2 regions of the Paenibacillus sp. EC2-1 genome follow, and region 1 is predicted to be linked to the other one. Evidence: riboswitches for the same ligand, from Rfam matches in the RefSeq annotation. Region 1 holds a riboswitch; the other holds the start of a gene.

Region 1 (8,435 bases):
TATCACCTAAATAAAAAACATTGGAATACCGTTACTATAGATGGTTCATTAACAGATTCTGACCTTCACGATATGATCAATCATTCTTATGATCTGGTGGTTAAGAGCTTGCCTAAATCGATCCGGGTTACAATAAGCGAAGACAAAGTGTCCTCAGCCACAATCTCCGAGGATAAAGAATGAAAAATACGATTACCGATATAGCCAAGATTGCAGGGGTGGCAAAAAGCACGGTATCCCGTTATTTAAATGGGGGATCCGTTAGTGACGCTACCCGTAGAAAGCTTGATCAAGTGATTCAAGAAACAGGATATACTCCCAATACATTTGCTCAAAGCCTAAAAGCGAAAAAGACGAATATGATTGGAGCCATCGTTCCGAGGCTTGATTCATTCTCTGCCTCTCAATCGGTTACCGGCCTTGATGAAGAGCTTAGGTCTCAGGGCTACCAGCTGCTCATTGTAAATACAAGCCAAGATTTAATCCGTGAAATAGAAGCACTATATGATCTGGCCAGACAGAAAATTTCGGGTATTATTCTATTTGCTACACATGTCACAGAAGCTCATTTGACAGCGATTCAAGAAATAGAGGTTCCGGTTATCCTTCTTGGTCAACAACATCCGGATGTTCATAGCATGGTGTATGACGATTATGGCGCAGGTTATGATGTGGGTCAGTATATCTTGAATAAAGGACATAAGCAGATCGCTTATCTTGGTGTCACTGAGAAAGATGTAGCCGTTGGTGTTCATCGAAAACAAGGTTTTCAAGATGCTATCCACGAACGAGATGATGTTGTTGTGAATTTTTATGAGAGTGGCTTTAAAATGTCAGATGCCGTTATAGCAGCCTCATCCATTCTAGATCAAAGTAACCCATCTATAATTGTATGTGCTACGGATAACATTGCACTGGGTGTCATGAAGGCTGCTTACATGAAAGGAATAAGGATTCCTGAGCGGTTATCCGTTACTGGATTCGGCGGTTATGACGTTACTGAAGTGATTCATCCAAGTCTTACAACGGTTAAATATGGTTATTCACAGTCAGGTCGATTGGCTGCATTAAATATCATAAAACTCGTGAGAGAAGAATCTGTGCAACCATTAACAATTCTTGGGTATGATTTTATGGATCGTGAAAGTGTTGACAGCGTTTGAAATAATCATTTATACTAAATGCGGAACCGGTTCCAAAAAAGACATCAAAAGCTTATTGGAACTGAGTTCATTTTTTTACTCATGAATGGAACCGGTTCCGTTATATCTGTTTTTTGAAGTTAGAATAGTAATAATTCTTTGTAAAGGAGAAGAGAGATGAACAGAGAACAGAAGTATCGGCTTCTCACACAGGCTTCTCCCGAAGAGATGGCCGCTTTAACCGATTTGGTTGCACGAAGTCCATGGCGTCAAAAATTCCATGTTCAGCCTGCAACCGGACTGTTGAATGATCCCAATGGATTTTGTTTCTATGCAGGAGAGTATCATCTCTTCTATCAATGGTTTCCACTCGGGACGTATCATGGAATGAAATACTGGTATCATACCAAGTCCAAGGATCTCGTGCATTGGCATAATGAAGGTATCGCCATTGCTCCCGGTGATCCTCTTGATTCCCATGGTGCCTACTCGGGAAGTGGGATTGTTAAAGATAACAAGCTTTACTTGATGTACACAGGTAATACGCGGGATCAAGACTGGAACAGACAACCTTATCAATGCTTAGCCACTATGGATGAAAGCGGTTTAGTTAAGAAAAGAAGCGAACCCCTTATAGCTAATATTCCACAAGGATATACAGATCATTTTCGAGATCCGAAGGTATGGAAAGACGAAGACATGTATCGCTGTGTAATTGGTGCCCAAAGGCAAGACCTTACAGGAGCTGCGGTCGTATACGAATCGCCTGACCTTATAAAGTGGCAGCTCCGAGGAGAGATAAAGACAGGATTGAACGGTTTCGGTTATATGTGGGAATGTCCAGATTATTATGAATTGGATGGAAATGGTGTACTCATCTTCTCACCTCAAGGATTGGATCCAGAGGGAGAGCGTTATCACAATATATACCAATCAGGATATGTAATAGGAAGGCCGCTGAACCGAGATACATTGGAGTTTGATCATGGAAATTTTGATGAGCTCGATCGTGGATTTGATTTCTATGCTCCTCAGACGATGGAGGATGAGAAGGGACGCCGGATTCTGGTCGCATGGATGGGACAGCCTGAAGTTGACTACCCAACGGATTCGCATGGATGGGCTCACTGTCTTACCATCCCAAGAGAACTCAAAATCGACCAGGGTCAGGTAATACAGCAGCCAGTTCCAGAACTCCAGCTCCTACGGGGACAACCTATGGAGATAGAGGACAAGATTACGAGTGAAGTTCGTACCTATAAGGGACTCACCGGAACTTGTTACGAAATGATATGTGAATTTCATGATATAAAGGCGGATGTTGTAGGGATTGCAATTCGTGCTAGTGAGCATGAACAGACGGTGATTAAATATGACAGGAAGCGCAGCGCACTAACGCTGGATCGATCCGCATCCGGTGAACCTGTTGGTCAAGAATATGGAATGACTAGATCGTGTCATATGGATGGAGAGCAGCTAAAACTTCATCTCTTTGTAGATATATCCTCAGTGGAGTTATTTGTTAATGATGGGTCAGCCGTGTTTACGAGTAGAATCTTTCCGCAGCCTGGAAGTGAGGGAATACGTGTGTTCACCGAGGGAGGCAGTGCTGATATAGCAGTAACGAAGTGGGATCTTGAACAAGCCGTAGACTTAAAGAAAGGGGAGTATTAAGATGGCGGACAATCGGGAAATCGCAAAATCAGTAGTGGAGGCAATCGGTGGGAGGGAGAACATCGCTTCTTTCGCTCACTGTGCAACTAGACTCCGTATCATGGTGCATGATAAGGAGAAGATTGACCAGAAGAAAGTGGAGAATATCGATAAGGTTAAAGGTGCATTTTTCAACTCAGGTCAGTATCAGATCATCTTCGGTACAGGTACGGTCAATCAAATATTTGAAGCCGTTGAAAACCTAGGGCTTGAGAGTACAAGTAAAGATGAGTTGAAGAAGGAATCAAAAAAATCAGGCAATGCTTTTCAACGGGCCATTCGTACATTTGGTGATGTGTTCGTGCCAATTATTCCCGTATTGGTCGCAACAGGGCTATTCATGGGGCTTAGGGGGCTACTGACACAAGAACAAATGCTTGCTTGGTTTGGTGCAACCCCAGCAGATATTTCTCCTAATTTCCTATTATTCACTCAGGTGCTCACAGATACGGCGTTCGCCTTTCTACCTGCGCTAGTGGCATGGTCTGCCTTCAGGGTTTTTGGAGGTAGTCCAGTTCTAGGGATTGTGCTCGGATTAATGCTTGTTAATCCTGCTCTTCCAAATGCTTATGAAGTAGCTAATGGTTCATCAGAAGCACTTATTTTCCTTGGATTCATACCTGTTGTAGGTTACCAGGGGTCCGTGCTTCCCGCTTTTTTCATGGGACTCATAGGGGCAAAGTTTGAACGTTTTCTTAGAAAAAGAATTCCGGAAGCGCTGGATCTAATCGTAACTCCATTCCTAACACTTGTGGTTATGATTGCGCTTGGACTATTTGCCATTGGTCCGGTATTTCACTCGGTTGAAGAGGTTGTTCTAAATGCAACGACTTACTTGCTAGAGCTTCCATTTGGACTGGCGGGGCTTATCATTGGCTTCTTTAATCAGATCATTGTGGTCACCGGTGTGCACCATATCTTTAATTTTCTAGAAATTCAGTTGCTAGAGCGTACGGGTGCTAATCCATTTAATGCGATTGTCACAAGTGCAATGGCTGCTCAAGGGGCAGCTTGCCTAGCTGTGGGCTTGAAGACCAAGAATAAGAAGCTAAAGGCGCTTTCTCTTCCATCGTCATTCTCTGCTTTTCTAGGTATTTCAGAGCCGGCTATTTTCGGGGTTAATCTTCGATATGTCAAACCATTTGTGATGGGGCTTATCGGTGGTGGTGTTGGTGGTTTTATGGCTTCTTTGTTACAGTTAAAAGCGACAGGCATGGCTGTAACAGTTATACCAGGAACGCTCTTGTACTTGAACAGTCAGCTCCCACTTTATATTTTGTGTAACTTAGTCGCGATGGGTGTTGCGTTCACATTAACTTGGTTCTTTGGATTTAATGATCGAATGCTGAATGACCTTGCTAACAAAAAATAGATTTTTTCTGCCTGAGAACATTGTATAATGATGGACAAGAAGCTGAATAGCGAGGAGTCATACATCAATGTTTAGAGGGTGGAAATTGTCTGTACTCGGGATAATCGTTGTAGGGATCACGGCTGCGGTCGCTCCGCAGTTCGGTCTGATCGATTATGGCCGGTCTATTTCAATGTTTATATTGTTCGTTCTATTTATAGGAGCGCTTGAATTGATGGAACACTTGAGGAATCGTAGAAAAAAAGATTCGTAAATCACATCAGGAAATTCAGGTGCACCTTACTTCAAAACGTGATATATTAAAAAAAACTACTATGTGTAACTGGCGTAACATGGAATACCATGAGGGAGCACATAGATAACAGCCGTACGCCTGGGCAGAGGTAAAGCGATTCTAATCAGAATCGCTTTACCTCTTTGTGTTTTATTAACATAAATGTCGAAAGGGCTGATTAGCATGAAGAACGAACCGTTGATTTTGGATGGTAATCAAGTAGCGAGTAATATTAAAGAGGTATTGAAGGATCGTGTAAACCAATTGTTAGAAAAAGGTGTAACACCTTGTCTTGCCACGATTCTTGTTGGGGATGACCCTGCTTCTGAAACATATGTCCGCATGAAAGGTAACGCCTGCAAAAGACTTGGAATTGATTCCAAACGGGTTGTGTTGGAGGCGTCTACTTCTACGGAGGAGTTGATCAACGTTATTCAAGATCTGAATAACGATCCCTCTGTACACGGAATATTGCTGCAGCATCCTGTTCCTCATCATATTGATGAACGTGCTGCATTTGAAGCTATTTCTATCGAAAAAGATGTGGATGGCGTTACAATGCTAGGGTTTGCACAAAATGCATTTGATCAGGCTGCATTTCCTTCATGTACTCCTGCTGCCATTCTAGCTATTATGGACGAATACAAGCTTCCTATGGAAGGAAAGCATGCCGTTGTTGTTGGCAGAAGTCCAATCCTCGGTAAGCCAGTATCCTTGATGCTTCTGAACCGAAATGCTACGGTTACAATCTGTCATTCGAGAACACAGAACCTGGATCAATTGGTCTCTCAAGGGGATATTGTTGTGGCTGCAGTTGGTAAGCCGAACTTTATCCAAGGAGACTGGATTAAGCCAGGTGCCGTGATTATGGATGCAGGCTATAATGAAGGGAACATAGGAGACTGTGATTACGAGGCGTGTTATGAGCGTGCAAGTGCGATAACGCCCGTTCCAGGTGGTGTAGGCCCAGTGACGATTGCAACACTTCTCAAGCATACGGTTGATGCAGCAGAGAAGATTGCTGTGAAGTAATACTAACCATAATGAAAAAGAAGAGAAACAAGAGGCTGTTCCAAAAATAGATTCTTGTTTACGAGGCAGCTCACATGAGTGAAATATGAAGCGAAAAATATAGACATGGTGGAGTCAGGGAGGTTATCCCAGCACCGCCATGTCTTTATTTTGGTCTATTGCCGCCTTCTTCAACAGGTTATGGGCGAGCGAAAGCCATCCGACCTCAAGGCTCACTTTCGACAGGCCTCGAAGCAGAAATCGTCTAAACCCTCGGTTGTTCTTGAATTGCTCAAATACACTTTCCGGTTCCATCATCCTTCGAACTGACAGTGCGTACCCTTTCTCACTTCTAAGTTTCTCACGAGCTTGTTGTTTGTAGCGCAGGTATTCCATGCTTACCGTGATTTCACGATTTCCTTTTGCTTTGGTGCAAGCTTCTTTGAGTGGACAACCTTCACAGCTTTCACTCCGGTAGGGTCGCTTTCGAATCTCGTATCTGCTCTCTGTCTTTTCCTTACTTTCATATCAAAATCTCAGCTTACATCCAGCCACACACGTCCATTCTCTCGGAGTGCCTTGGCGATTTGACGAGAGGAATACATTCGCTGGGTGTAGGCGTAAATAAGGACCTTGTTGAGCATTTTGGGATGGTAGCTATTTCGTCTTCCACCTGGATAGGCAGCTTGGAAGATTCGGTCATCTAAGCGATTGATCGCTTCATTGACTACACTAACAAGGTGATTGGACGGAATATCGTCCTCTAAATCCATTGGCAGATAAAGTTGATCCATGGTATATTGAATATACAAATGAAACCGCTCCTTTTTTAGATGGTTGGTCGTACTTCCATTCTACTAGAGGGCGGTTTCTTTGTGTTATCTGTCTTTGGATGGTATGCACGAAGCAGCGGAGAGAACGAAACGATTCCGGACCAGCGGTAGCGGTCGCCTAAAAGCTTTCCGAAGGAAAGCTAGCACCGGAAGCATATGCCTTTGCCCCCGAATTTCTTCCTTGCTAGAATAATTCCCGGAAATTTGGGGGCAACAGCGAGGGGAGGAACGTTTCGTACGCGGAGCATCTCACAACAACAAACGAGGCCATCCCGCAAGATCCTAGATCTTTTGGGACAGCCCCTTTTCTGAGTTAGATCATGAATGCATCACCAATGGTTACAAGGGTTATTCGACTATGGTGTAAAATAATCCCACACATTTTATGTGCTACAATGGGTAATAAATTTGAAATGATTAGATCAGGGAGGGCGAATATGGATTGGTTGGCTGTACAGCCCTATTACAAAATTCAAAGAGAGATTGGAAGTACGGAACAAATCATGTATGAGGATAACCGGACATTGTATTTGTACCACGATCGGATTGTAACACAGTATCGTGAATTTAAGGTTGCAGATGTATTTGACTTGTCCTATCGTCAGATGGGAGAGGCTGGCGGCTTTCTTTACTTGCATACGAAATTCGGCGTATACTCCTATATGGTAAAAGATAGCCCGGAGCGTTTCATTAAAGCTTTTAAAAATCTGTAACACATATACCCTAGATACCCTAAACGCTTGTTTACTCGTCTAGGTGATACAGAATTCGGATATATTCTCGTGGTAAAAAGAATCGAGTGCTTTCTGTTTCCATTGGATTATGAATGTTTATATTATCATTGTAGCTAAATGGTGAGATCGTAGAATCAGGGTAATGGATCCGGCTGATGTGGTTGTCCAGGAGGACTGCACCCATAAGTAGAACAGCGAATAGCAATACGCAAACTGTGATCTTTCTGATGATCATTCTTTATCACTCCTCACTTAAGAGTGATGCCCAATTGAATTATTTTCATTCATTTTTCTTTTGACAAAAACGCTGAATTTAAGATATACTGATTCACAGTTTGAAGTTGTACGCTAATTACATATGGAAGTAACCGGAGGAGCCTGCCAACAGCGGGCTCTTTTTGCGTTTTTTCGGTCTTACGATCTTTGTATTGGCAATACTAAGGGAAGATTAACATTTTTGGGCTAAGGAGGAATCAACTTGTCGCTGCTTCACGTCGCCATTATGGTACCGATATTTTATGCCGTTCTGGTACCTCTGCTTTACAAGTACATGAAACGAGTACACACAGGATGGTTTATTCTACCTGTTCCTGCCTTATTATTTGCATATTTCATTGGCAGGATCCCTTTTATACAAGATGGGGAAGGTGTACTTTCAACCTTACGGTGGATCCCTTCATTAGGTATTAACTTCACCGTATATCTGGATGGGCTAAGCTTGTTATTTGCTCTCCTGATTACAGGGATTGGTATGCTTGTTGTCTTCTATTCCGTGTTCTATATGGATAAGAACAAAGAAGCAATCCATCGTTTTTATGTTTATCTGCTTCTGTTCATGGGAGCTATGCTCGGCGTTGTGTTATCAGACAACGTATTGGTGCTTTATGGATTTTGGGAATTGACAAGTGTATCGTCTTTTCTTCTAATCGCTTTCTGGCATACGCGTGATCGTTCCAGATACGGAGCATTAAAGTCCATGCTCATCACTGTATTTGGTGGTCTTGCTATGTTTACTGGATTCCTGATGCTATCCATCATGTCAAACAGTATGAGTGTTCGCGAAATCATAGCTAATAGCAGTGAGATGACAAGTCATGGATTATTTATTCCTGCTATGATTCTTATTCTGCTTGGGGCATTTACGAAATCAGCTCAGTTTCCATTTCATATTTGGTTACCTGACGCAATGGAAGCACCTACACCTGTCAGTGCTTATCTTCACTCTGCTACGATGGTTAAAGCAGGACTGTATTTGGTTGCCCGCTTTAGTCCTGTGTTCGCAGGTCAAGCCGAATGGTTCTGGATTGTAACAGCCGTGGGATTAACCACACTCATATACGGCTCAATACGGGCTAT
Region 2 (8,435 bases), 1.9 Mb from region 1:
ATAGCTGGCAAGGAATGTTGTTAGCGTATCACCATGCACCAATACAATGTCCGGCTTTGCTTCCCGCAGGACAGGCTCTAGTCCCTCCAGCACTCTAACGGTAATTTCATTTAAGGTCTGACGGTCTTTCATGACATCGAGGTCATAATCCGGGACAATCTTAAACACGTCCAGTACCTGATCGAGCATTTGCCGATGCTGCGCTGTTACGCATACTACGGATTCAATATGCTCGGGATGACGCTGAAGTTCCAGAATGAGTGGTGCCATTTTGATGGCTTCCGGACGAACGCCGAATATGGTCATCACTTTCACTTTAGACATGTTCGGTTAACCCCCTCTTTAAAACATCTAATATTCTCTAGATTGTTACTTCGTGCCGTAGAGACGATCTCCTGCATCACCAAGACCAGGAATGATATATCCATGCTCATCTAAGCCCTCATCAAGAGCAGCCACATAGATATCTACATCCGGATGTGCTTCCTGAACAGCTTTCACACCTTCTGGTGCTGCTACCAGGTTCATCATCTTAATCTGGGTGCAACCACGCTTCTTCAGTACATCAATCGCAGCAATCGCGGATCCACCGGTCGCCAGCATAGGATCGATAACAATCAGCTCACGTTCCGTGACGTCGGTAGGAAGCTTCGTATAATATTCTACAGGCTGCAGTGTCTCTGGGTCACGGAACAACCCTACATGTCCCACTTTTGCAGCTGGAAGTAGCTTAACAACACCGTCTAGCATACCAAGACCAGCACGTAGGATCGGAATCAATCCCAGCATACGTCCTGAAATAACTTTCCCTTCCGTCTCAGCTACAGGTGTCTGTACCGAAATGGATTCCAGCGGTATACTGCGAGTAATTTCATAAGCCATCAACGTTGCTACTTCGTCGACCAACTCACGAAAATCCTTTGTGTTGGTCCGCATATCGCGGATAAATGTCAGTTTGTGTTGAATTAATGGGTGATCACAAATCACCAATTTTCCCATGTGTGGTCCCTCCGGTTGGTTACAATATGTTTTTCAATATGGATATGAATTCTAGCGGGCTCCATAAATCCTATCTATTATATCATCACCAAGCTTGATTTCACACCTACATGCATCATGTTTCTTCTATTCTAATAGGGGGAAAAACATGCCATCTTCAAATCAGTAACTTATCCTAGCATACTAGGTTTTCCAATTATCCGAGAAAAAATGCTGAAATATAATTTTCTCAAAAAAAAGCCCCGCCTTCTTCTGAAGACGGGGCCAATGATTGGATAAAACTAAGATGTGCTTACCTATTCTTAGTATTTCATCTCTGGGTAAAGAGGGTATTTCTCTGTCAATTCAGCTACTCTGCGGCTTGCTTCTGCAAGTGTCGCTTCATCTTGCGGCTGACGAAGAGTGAGGGCAATGATCTTAGCGATCTCAACCATCGCTTCTTCATCCATACCACGGGATGTAATAGCCGGTGTACCGATCCGGATACCGCTTGTTACAAACGGACTTGTCGGATCGAACGGAATTGCATTTTTGTTAACTGTAATTCCAATAGAATCAAGCACCTTCTCTGCGTCCTTACCCGTAATGTCGAGATTACGTGTATCAACCAGCATCAGATGGTTGTCAGTTCCACCAGAAACGATGTTAAGGCCTTCAGCTATCAGTGTGTCTGCAAGCACCTTCGCGTTCTTCACAACTTGCTGTGCGTACACTTTGAAGGAAGGTTCGAGTGCTTCACCCAAAGCTACAGCTTTAGATGCAATAACGTGCATAAGCGGTCCACCTTGAGAGCCTGGGAATACTGCTTTATCAATAGCAGCAGCCCAAGGCTGTTTGCAGATGATCATACCACCACGTGGGCCACGAAGTGTTTTGTGCGTAGTAGTCGTAACAAAATGAGCATGTGGAACAGGATTCGGATGCAATCCTGCTGCAACAAGACCTGCGATATGCGCCATATCAACCATGAACAGCGCACCTACATCGTTAGCGATAGAAGCCAGCGCTTCAAAATCGATGGTACGTGGGTATGCACTTGCACCAGCAACGATTAAACGTGGACGATGTTTGAAAGCCGCTTTACGCACTTCGTTGTAATCGATAAGGAATGTATCTTCTTGCACACCATAGGCTACAAAGTTATACAACAGACCAGATGCATTCACAGGACTTCCGTGTGTCAAGTGTCCACCGTGAGCGAGGTTCATGCCGAGAACCGTATCCCCAGGCTTCAGTGCAGCCAAATATACAGCCATGTTCGCTTGAGCACCTGAGTGAGGTTGAACGTTAACATGTTCTGCACCGAACAACTCTTTAGCACGGTCGCGAGCCAGGTCCTCAACGATATCAACACGCTCACAACCACCGTAGTAACGTTTACCCGGATAGCCTTCCGCGTATTTATTCGTGAGCACGGATCCAAGCGCTTCAATAACCGCTTCACTAACGATATTCTCCGAAGCAATAAGTTCAATGTTGCTGCGTTGACGTTTGAGTTCCAAATCCATAGCTTCCAGTACAGCCGGGTCTTGCTTACGCAAATTCTCCATCATCTTCGTTTCCTCCCCAAATTAAAAAATATTATATGGTATATCATCAATCACAACATCAAACTTACTAGACCTTAATCACAAGAAGTGGAGTTCATATCTTGCTCCAACCGATAAACGGCTCGCTGCCCACCAATCAACTTCGGTCTTGTCAGTGCTGCGGTCACGCGTGCTTCCCCGATAAAACGAATACTAGGCCGAAATGGTACAGCAACCGGGCGCAGATGCATTCCGATCATGGTCTCACCGATATCTATACCGGCATGTGCCGAGATGCTCTCAGCAAGGCACGGAGCAGCAAGACTTCGGTAAGCTGCGGAAGCCATGGACCCGCCCGCATGCGGAATAGGTACAGCAGCCACTTCCGTCAGTCCCAGATGTTCGAGAAGTTCTCGTTCCACCACAAGTGCACGGTTCAAGTGCTCACAGCATTGAAATGCAGTATGAAAGCCAAACTCAGCTTGCACTTCCTCAATACCATTCAATACTTGACGAGCCGTCTCAAGCGCACCACCGGTACCTATCTTGCGACCGGCAACCTCACTTGTACTTGTTCCAATAACCAGTATTTTGCCTCGTCCCAAGCCTGCAGCCTGGGCCAGCTCCCGTACAATCGTCTCGGTTTGCTCTTTCAAATCATGATCATTCGAGTAATCTGTCATGTCACAGCCCCCCATGGATGCGATCGCCCTGAACACAAGCTAACGCCAGAATTAAGCAGGCATTAGCTTGCATCACCTGCGATGAGCTTAACCTTTCAGATAGCGTTCCTCAATGGCCTTGATCTTGTTAACCCTGCCAACATGCCGTTCACCCTGACTAAATTCTGTACCGAGCCAAGCTGTAACAATCTCAGCTGCCAATCCAGGACCTACCACTCGTTCTCCGAGAGCCAGCACGTTGCTGTCATTATGCTCACGGGTAGCTTTTGCCGAAAATACATCATGCGTCAGTGCACAGCGAATGCCTGGCACCTTGTTCGCTGCAATACTCATGCCAATTCCCGTTCCACAGATCAGAATGCCGCGGTCAGCTTCTCCGGATACGACCTTCTCACATACCGGAAGTGCATAATCCGGATAATCGACCGAATCAGAGCAGCCGCAACCCAAGTCCTCAACTTCATGTCCAAGACTGCGAATAACCTGCGAAATTTCCTCTCTCAAACGAATACCAGCATGATCTGTGCCTAATGCGATTTTCATATGAAAAACCCCCTTGTATGTTTCGTCTTTTGTCACCGTAATTCACAAAAACAATGTAAACCACGTGTACAACAACTTGTATCATTATAACCCAAATTGTCATTAAAAGACGAAAAAAAGAGCAGTCCGCGCACGTGAAATGTGCACCAATTGCTCTTTGCCCAGGCGACCGGCCGTATGTTTCCGATGCTCCATCGTGGTTTCATCCACTTCGTCGCCAGTTACATCGGAATCCGTGTTTTTCCACTTCATCTTAAATCAAACTCAGCAGAAAAGCAACGGATAAATGTTTATATATTCGTGCAGCTTCTACTTATGCTCATTCCCTAGCTTATCCAGCAAGCGGAACAACGCTAAGCGAATTTCTGCTGCTGTAGCCTCATAATCCTCCAGTGAACCACCGAATGGATCAGATATGTCAAAGCTCGGAATACGCTGTCTAAGTTCGATAAGACGCACCTTGTCCTGCTCCTGAAGCTCACCACCAAGGGATCTTGTCATCTCCATTGATGCAAGCAGACTGTCCTGCTCTTGCAGATCCCGAAGCACCTGCTCATCATTCTCAACGTACTCCTTAAGCGTATGAACCTTGTCCGCCGCATAAGGAAACTGACGAATCGCGTACTGTTTATGGGATAGCGTCAATGTCAGAATCATATCCGCCCATTCCACAAGATCTGTGCTGAGTGGTTTGGAGCTATGACATTCTTCAATCTGCTGATCCCGAAGAACCGTCCCGGCATGACTAGATATAGGCATTCCCTCTACAGCGGCAACACCTGCGGAACGCACTTCGAGCGAAATCCCTCTTCCCTCGGCAAGCTTACGCAGCATACCCTCAGCCATGGGACTACGACAGGTGTTGCCGGTGCAGACAAATAATATGTTTTTCACGGTCTCCACCTCCCAAAATTCCATTGCCGTTATTGTATCAAATTATAAACATCAAACCAAATGCTAGCAGAATAACGCCGCCTATCATTTCTCCATATTCACCAAGCTTACTAGCTGCATGTCGTCCCAGCATAAGCCCCATAATCGACATGAGTCCCCCAATTACACCGAAAGATACCACGATCAATAAGACATCTTTGACAAACATACCAAGGGAGACGCCCACAGAGAATGAGTCGATGCTGACACTAAGTGCAAACAACAGCATTCCTAGCAGCGTGGTGTGATTAACAAGCTTACCTTCTTCCTTACGAAAAGAATTCCAGATCATATGTCCACCCAGAAGTATGAGCAGCCCACCCGCTGCAAGCCCTGTAACTTGTCCAAGCAAAGAGCCGACATATCTTCCCGCAAATAACCCAATCAGCGGCATAAGCATATGGAAGAACGCAATTAGCAGACTGATATTCAGAATATGCCTCAGCCGAATACCTCTCATCCCAACGCCAATACCTAATGAAAATGCGTCCAATCCCAGTGCCACAGCCATAATTAGGATGGTCGCGAGTTGCCCTGATTGGACAGACGATTCCAACATCCGAATTTCCCCCAAGTCCCTATGGTCTTGTACACCATATGCGGACAAGGAAGGAATCATTCCGGATAGTCGTTATTATTCTACTTGCAAAATATGATGGCCTGCTGCTTTAAGAAGCCGATTCATCACTGCAGCGCCGAGACCCTTCTCCGGGCAGGACTCTGCCAGAAGAAAGGTCGCGCCCTCTTCATCGAATTGGCGCAGCCCGGCGTAAAGCCGGTGGGCCGCTTCCTCCGGTGCGGCCAAACTGCCGAGCGAGACGACGACGTCCGCGCGGTAGCGACCGATGTGCTCGTCGAATGACAGCACACCGGTCTTCTCCCCGCGCGCCTGCGCGGCGTCGAGCTCGGCCTGGATCTTGGCGGACACGGCTTCAGCCGTCCGCCCTTGCACGATGCACAGCGCACCCTTGGGTGCGTAGTGCGTGTACTTCATGCCCGGCGAGCGTGGCGCCGGGCTGTTGGCGCTCCCGGCGCGCGCAAGCGCCGGGTCGCGCTGGACGCTTGCCGCTAATACGGCAAGCTGCTCTTCCGTGACGCCGCCGGGGCGCAGCACCGTCACGGTACCGTCCTGGCTCGCCTGGACGACCGTCGACTCGACACCGACCCCGGCGGGGCCGCCGTCGAGAATACCGTCGATGCTACCCGCCAGGTCCTCAAACACATGGCTGGCCAGCGTCGGACTTGGCCGGCCAGAGCGGTTCGCACTAGGCGCAGCGAGCGGACACCCTGCGGCGCTAATCAAGGCCAGCGCCACCTTATGATCCGGCATGCGCACTGCTACCGTATCCAGTCCAGCCGTTACGCGCGTAGACACCGCACCGGGCTTCACAGGCAAAACGAGCGTCAGCGGTCCCGGCCAGAAGGCATCCATCAAACGCCGTTCGGTCTCATTCACATGCAGAACAAGGCCATCCAACTGACTCTTGTCCGATATATGCACGATAAGTGGATTATCTGAGGGCCTACCTTTTGCTGCAAAAATCCGCTCCACCGCATCCGTGTTTCCTGCATCAGCACCTAGACCGTAGACCGTTTCGGTCGGAAAAGCTACCGTTCCGCCCGCTGCAAGCACTCTGCCAGCTTGTTCAAGCACAACCGCGTCCCCTTGTTCTAGGTGCAATCCAGAAGCAACTTTTTCATCTTTTTCAATATCACTCTTCGTGGAACGTCCAACAATCGTGTTCATCCCGATATCTGATTTATCACCCATGTTCATCCGCCACATTTTGGTGACACGATGGGGAGCAACAATTTCCTGTTCACTGATTCGATTCTCTTTTCGATCCATTGTCATCCCAAACTTTCTATATATTAGATCATCCAGCAGCTATATTAATCTCACATTGCCACAAGGATGGATTGCTATATCGTCATCGATTCAGTACCCATGCACCCTTCACATCTTGGATTTAACTGACCACAAGAAAAAGCGCTTGTATCTCACAGCAACCAGCAGCCCATCATGATCGGACCCTAACGCTAAAGAGAAAGCACTCTTCTGCTAAAAAGTGTATCATATTCTACTGTGATTGACGATTCGAATTCCACCTTAAAGCCTGCACCGTATACTCTAGTATTGTCACCTTAACTATTATTACTGCGATTGTAAGAATCATTGCTAGCTAGAAAGTGCTCTATTCCTTTATGCAAATAACCCAGACACCCATTCCCACAATCCTATGAACATGTCCCACAGGAAGAACCGCACCTCTGGTTCACTTGAATTTGCATTACTTCGTTCTTCTGAAGCGTTGCTGTCATCCGCTTTAGCAGAAGCCGTCCGCACTTCACCATCTACCGGCTGAGCCGCTGCATCACCACTACCTGCATCGATGAAGCATAGCGGTGGGAATAGTACGCACCACCAATTCTGTCCTTTTCCTTCACCTAACGTAATCCGAACAGCCTCATATTCTCCTGCGGGATAGACCGTCCCACCATATAGCTTCGTGGGAAATGGAACGCTTCCCAGTGTCACATCATAAGCATATGTAATACCACGCTTGGACAACTCTTGGCCAACCAACTGACGGATTTCAGGCAAATGACTTCGAGTTAAGACTTTTGCGTCCTCTAAACTTTGCGGATTGTCCAATTCAATTACCCACTGCTGCATTTGGGCTACAACTGCATCACGGATTTCACGTTTCACAAGCTGATCGGACGGGTTATCCGAATTAGCCAAAATCCGAAGACGGATAGACTCTGCCGGGATCGGTCCTCCTGCTACTGCAGCGTCGATTCGTTGCCCTTCCCAGGCCATCACAATCATAAATAATATAGATAAGAGCATGATCATTTGTTTAACAATAATACGTAGTGTCTCGCTATGCTTTCTCATAATGCCAGCCACCTCTCAAGAATAATCTATGATGTCTATCAGTATGTCCGTGATTGAGAGAGTTAAACGTGTAAACTAGCATTTTATTAAAAAGATAGAGTAGAGACACAAAAAGCCCCAAAGGGCTTTTTATACATATTGTATTGATGAGTTAATGATAATCAGAAATATTCCGTGCCTGATTCACCTTGGCAACCACCTTAAATGAGTTCGGTTCAAGCAAATCATCATCGATTTCCTGTCCATAAAACTTCACACTCATCACAACCCCAAGGCTTGCCATATTGATCACCAGTGAGGTGCCCCCAAAGCTAATGAATGGCAATGTAATACCAGTTAACGGCATCAGACCGATAAACATACCTATATTCTCAAAAATCTGATATAAGAACATCGCCACCATTCCAACAATCAAGAGTGGCCCCGCCCGGTCCCGGCACTCCAGTGCAATCAGAATCATTCGATGAATAAGAACAAAATACAATAGCAGCAAGATAGATGAGCCAACAAAGCCGAACTCCTCCGCAATCTGTGCGAAGATCGAATCGGAATATGTATAAGGCACACGGTCTGATTGGACCGACGTTCCCTGCATAAACCCTTCACCACTAAGACCACCTGATGCAATGGCAAGCTTAGCATTTTTCGTATGGTAAATCGCATCTGTCGTCGCTTTGTCCGGTACAAGCCATGGATCAAGTCGAGACATCCAGTGTGCACGAGAACCATTACCGAGATATTCCTTAATCTGATCGTGATAATGAATATAAGCCTGAGACCCACCCAAAACTACAGCTGCTACAAGCACCAAGCCAATGAGTGCATGTAGGAACTTGAGGTTACCGA

What was found. Region 1 has a riboswitch for ZMP and ZTP ahead of ACK8P5_RS14805 (bifunctional 5,10-methylenetetrahydrofolate dehydrogenase/5,10-methenyltetrahydrofolate cyclohydrolase). Riboswitches for the same ligand answer to the same signal wherever they lie in the genome.
Region 2: another riboswitch for ZMP and ZTP. It lies ahead of rpiB (ribose 5-phosphate isomerase B); the one in region 1 lies ahead of ACK8P5_RS14805 (bifunctional 5,10-methylenetetrahydrofolate dehydrogenase/5,10-methenyltetrahydrofolate cyclohydrolase).

The regions. Positions count from the first base shown of each region.
Region 1 covers NZ_CP186006.1:3,151,850-3,160,284, reverse strand. Annotated here, with positions in the region: gene ACK8P5_RS14830 (MmcQ/YjbR family DNA-binding protein) at 1-183, shown strand, start outside; gene ACK8P5_RS14825 (LacI family DNA-binding transcriptional regulator) at 180-1,163, shown strand; gene ACK8P5_RS14820 (glycoside hydrolase family 32 protein) at 1,320-2,816, shown strand; gene ACK8P5_RS14815 (sucrose-specific PTS transporter subunit IIBC) at 2,818-4,227, shown strand; gene ACK8P5_RS14810 (hypothetical protein) at 4,295-4,480, shown strand; ZMP/ZTP riboswitch at 4,536-4,613, shown strand; gene ACK8P5_RS14805 (bifunctional 5,10-methylenetetrahydrofolate dehydrogenase/5,10-methenyltetrahydrofolate cyclohydrolase) at 4,685-5,533, shown strand; partial or broken gene ACK8P5_RS14800 (transposase) at 5,657-6,076, opposite strand; gene ACK8P5_RS14795 (hypothetical protein) at 6,049-6,156, opposite strand; gene ACK8P5_RS14790 (hypothetical protein) at 6,783-7,058, shown strand; gene ACK8P5_RS14785 (hypothetical protein) at 7,090-7,314, opposite strand; gene ACK8P5_RS14780 (Na+/H+ antiporter subunit A) at 7,558-8,435, shown strand, end outside.
Region 2 covers NZ_CP186006.1:5,023,262-5,031,696, forward strand. Annotated here, with positions in the region: gene wecB (non-hydrolyzing UDP-N-acetylglucosamine 2-epimerase) at 1-324, opposite strand, end outside; gene upp (uracil phosphoribosyltransferase) at 370-999, opposite strand; gene glyA (serine hydroxymethyltransferase) at 1,302-2,552, opposite strand; gene ACK8P5_RS23660 (TIGR01440 family protein) at 2,624-3,211, opposite strand; gene rpiB (ribose 5-phosphate isomerase B) at 3,299-3,754, opposite strand; ZMP/ZTP riboswitch at 3,907-3,989, opposite strand; gene ACK8P5_RS23670 (low molecular weight protein arginine phosphatase) at 4,064-4,648, opposite strand; gene ACK8P5_RS23675 (manganese efflux pump MntP family protein) at 4,686-5,246, opposite strand; gene ACK8P5_RS23680 (L-threonylcarbamoyladenylate synthase) at 5,322-6,536, opposite strand; gene spoIIR (stage II sporulation protein R) at 6,891-7,589, opposite strand; gene ACK8P5_RS23690 (FtsW/RodA/SpoVE family cell cycle protein) at 7,741-8,435, opposite strand, start outside.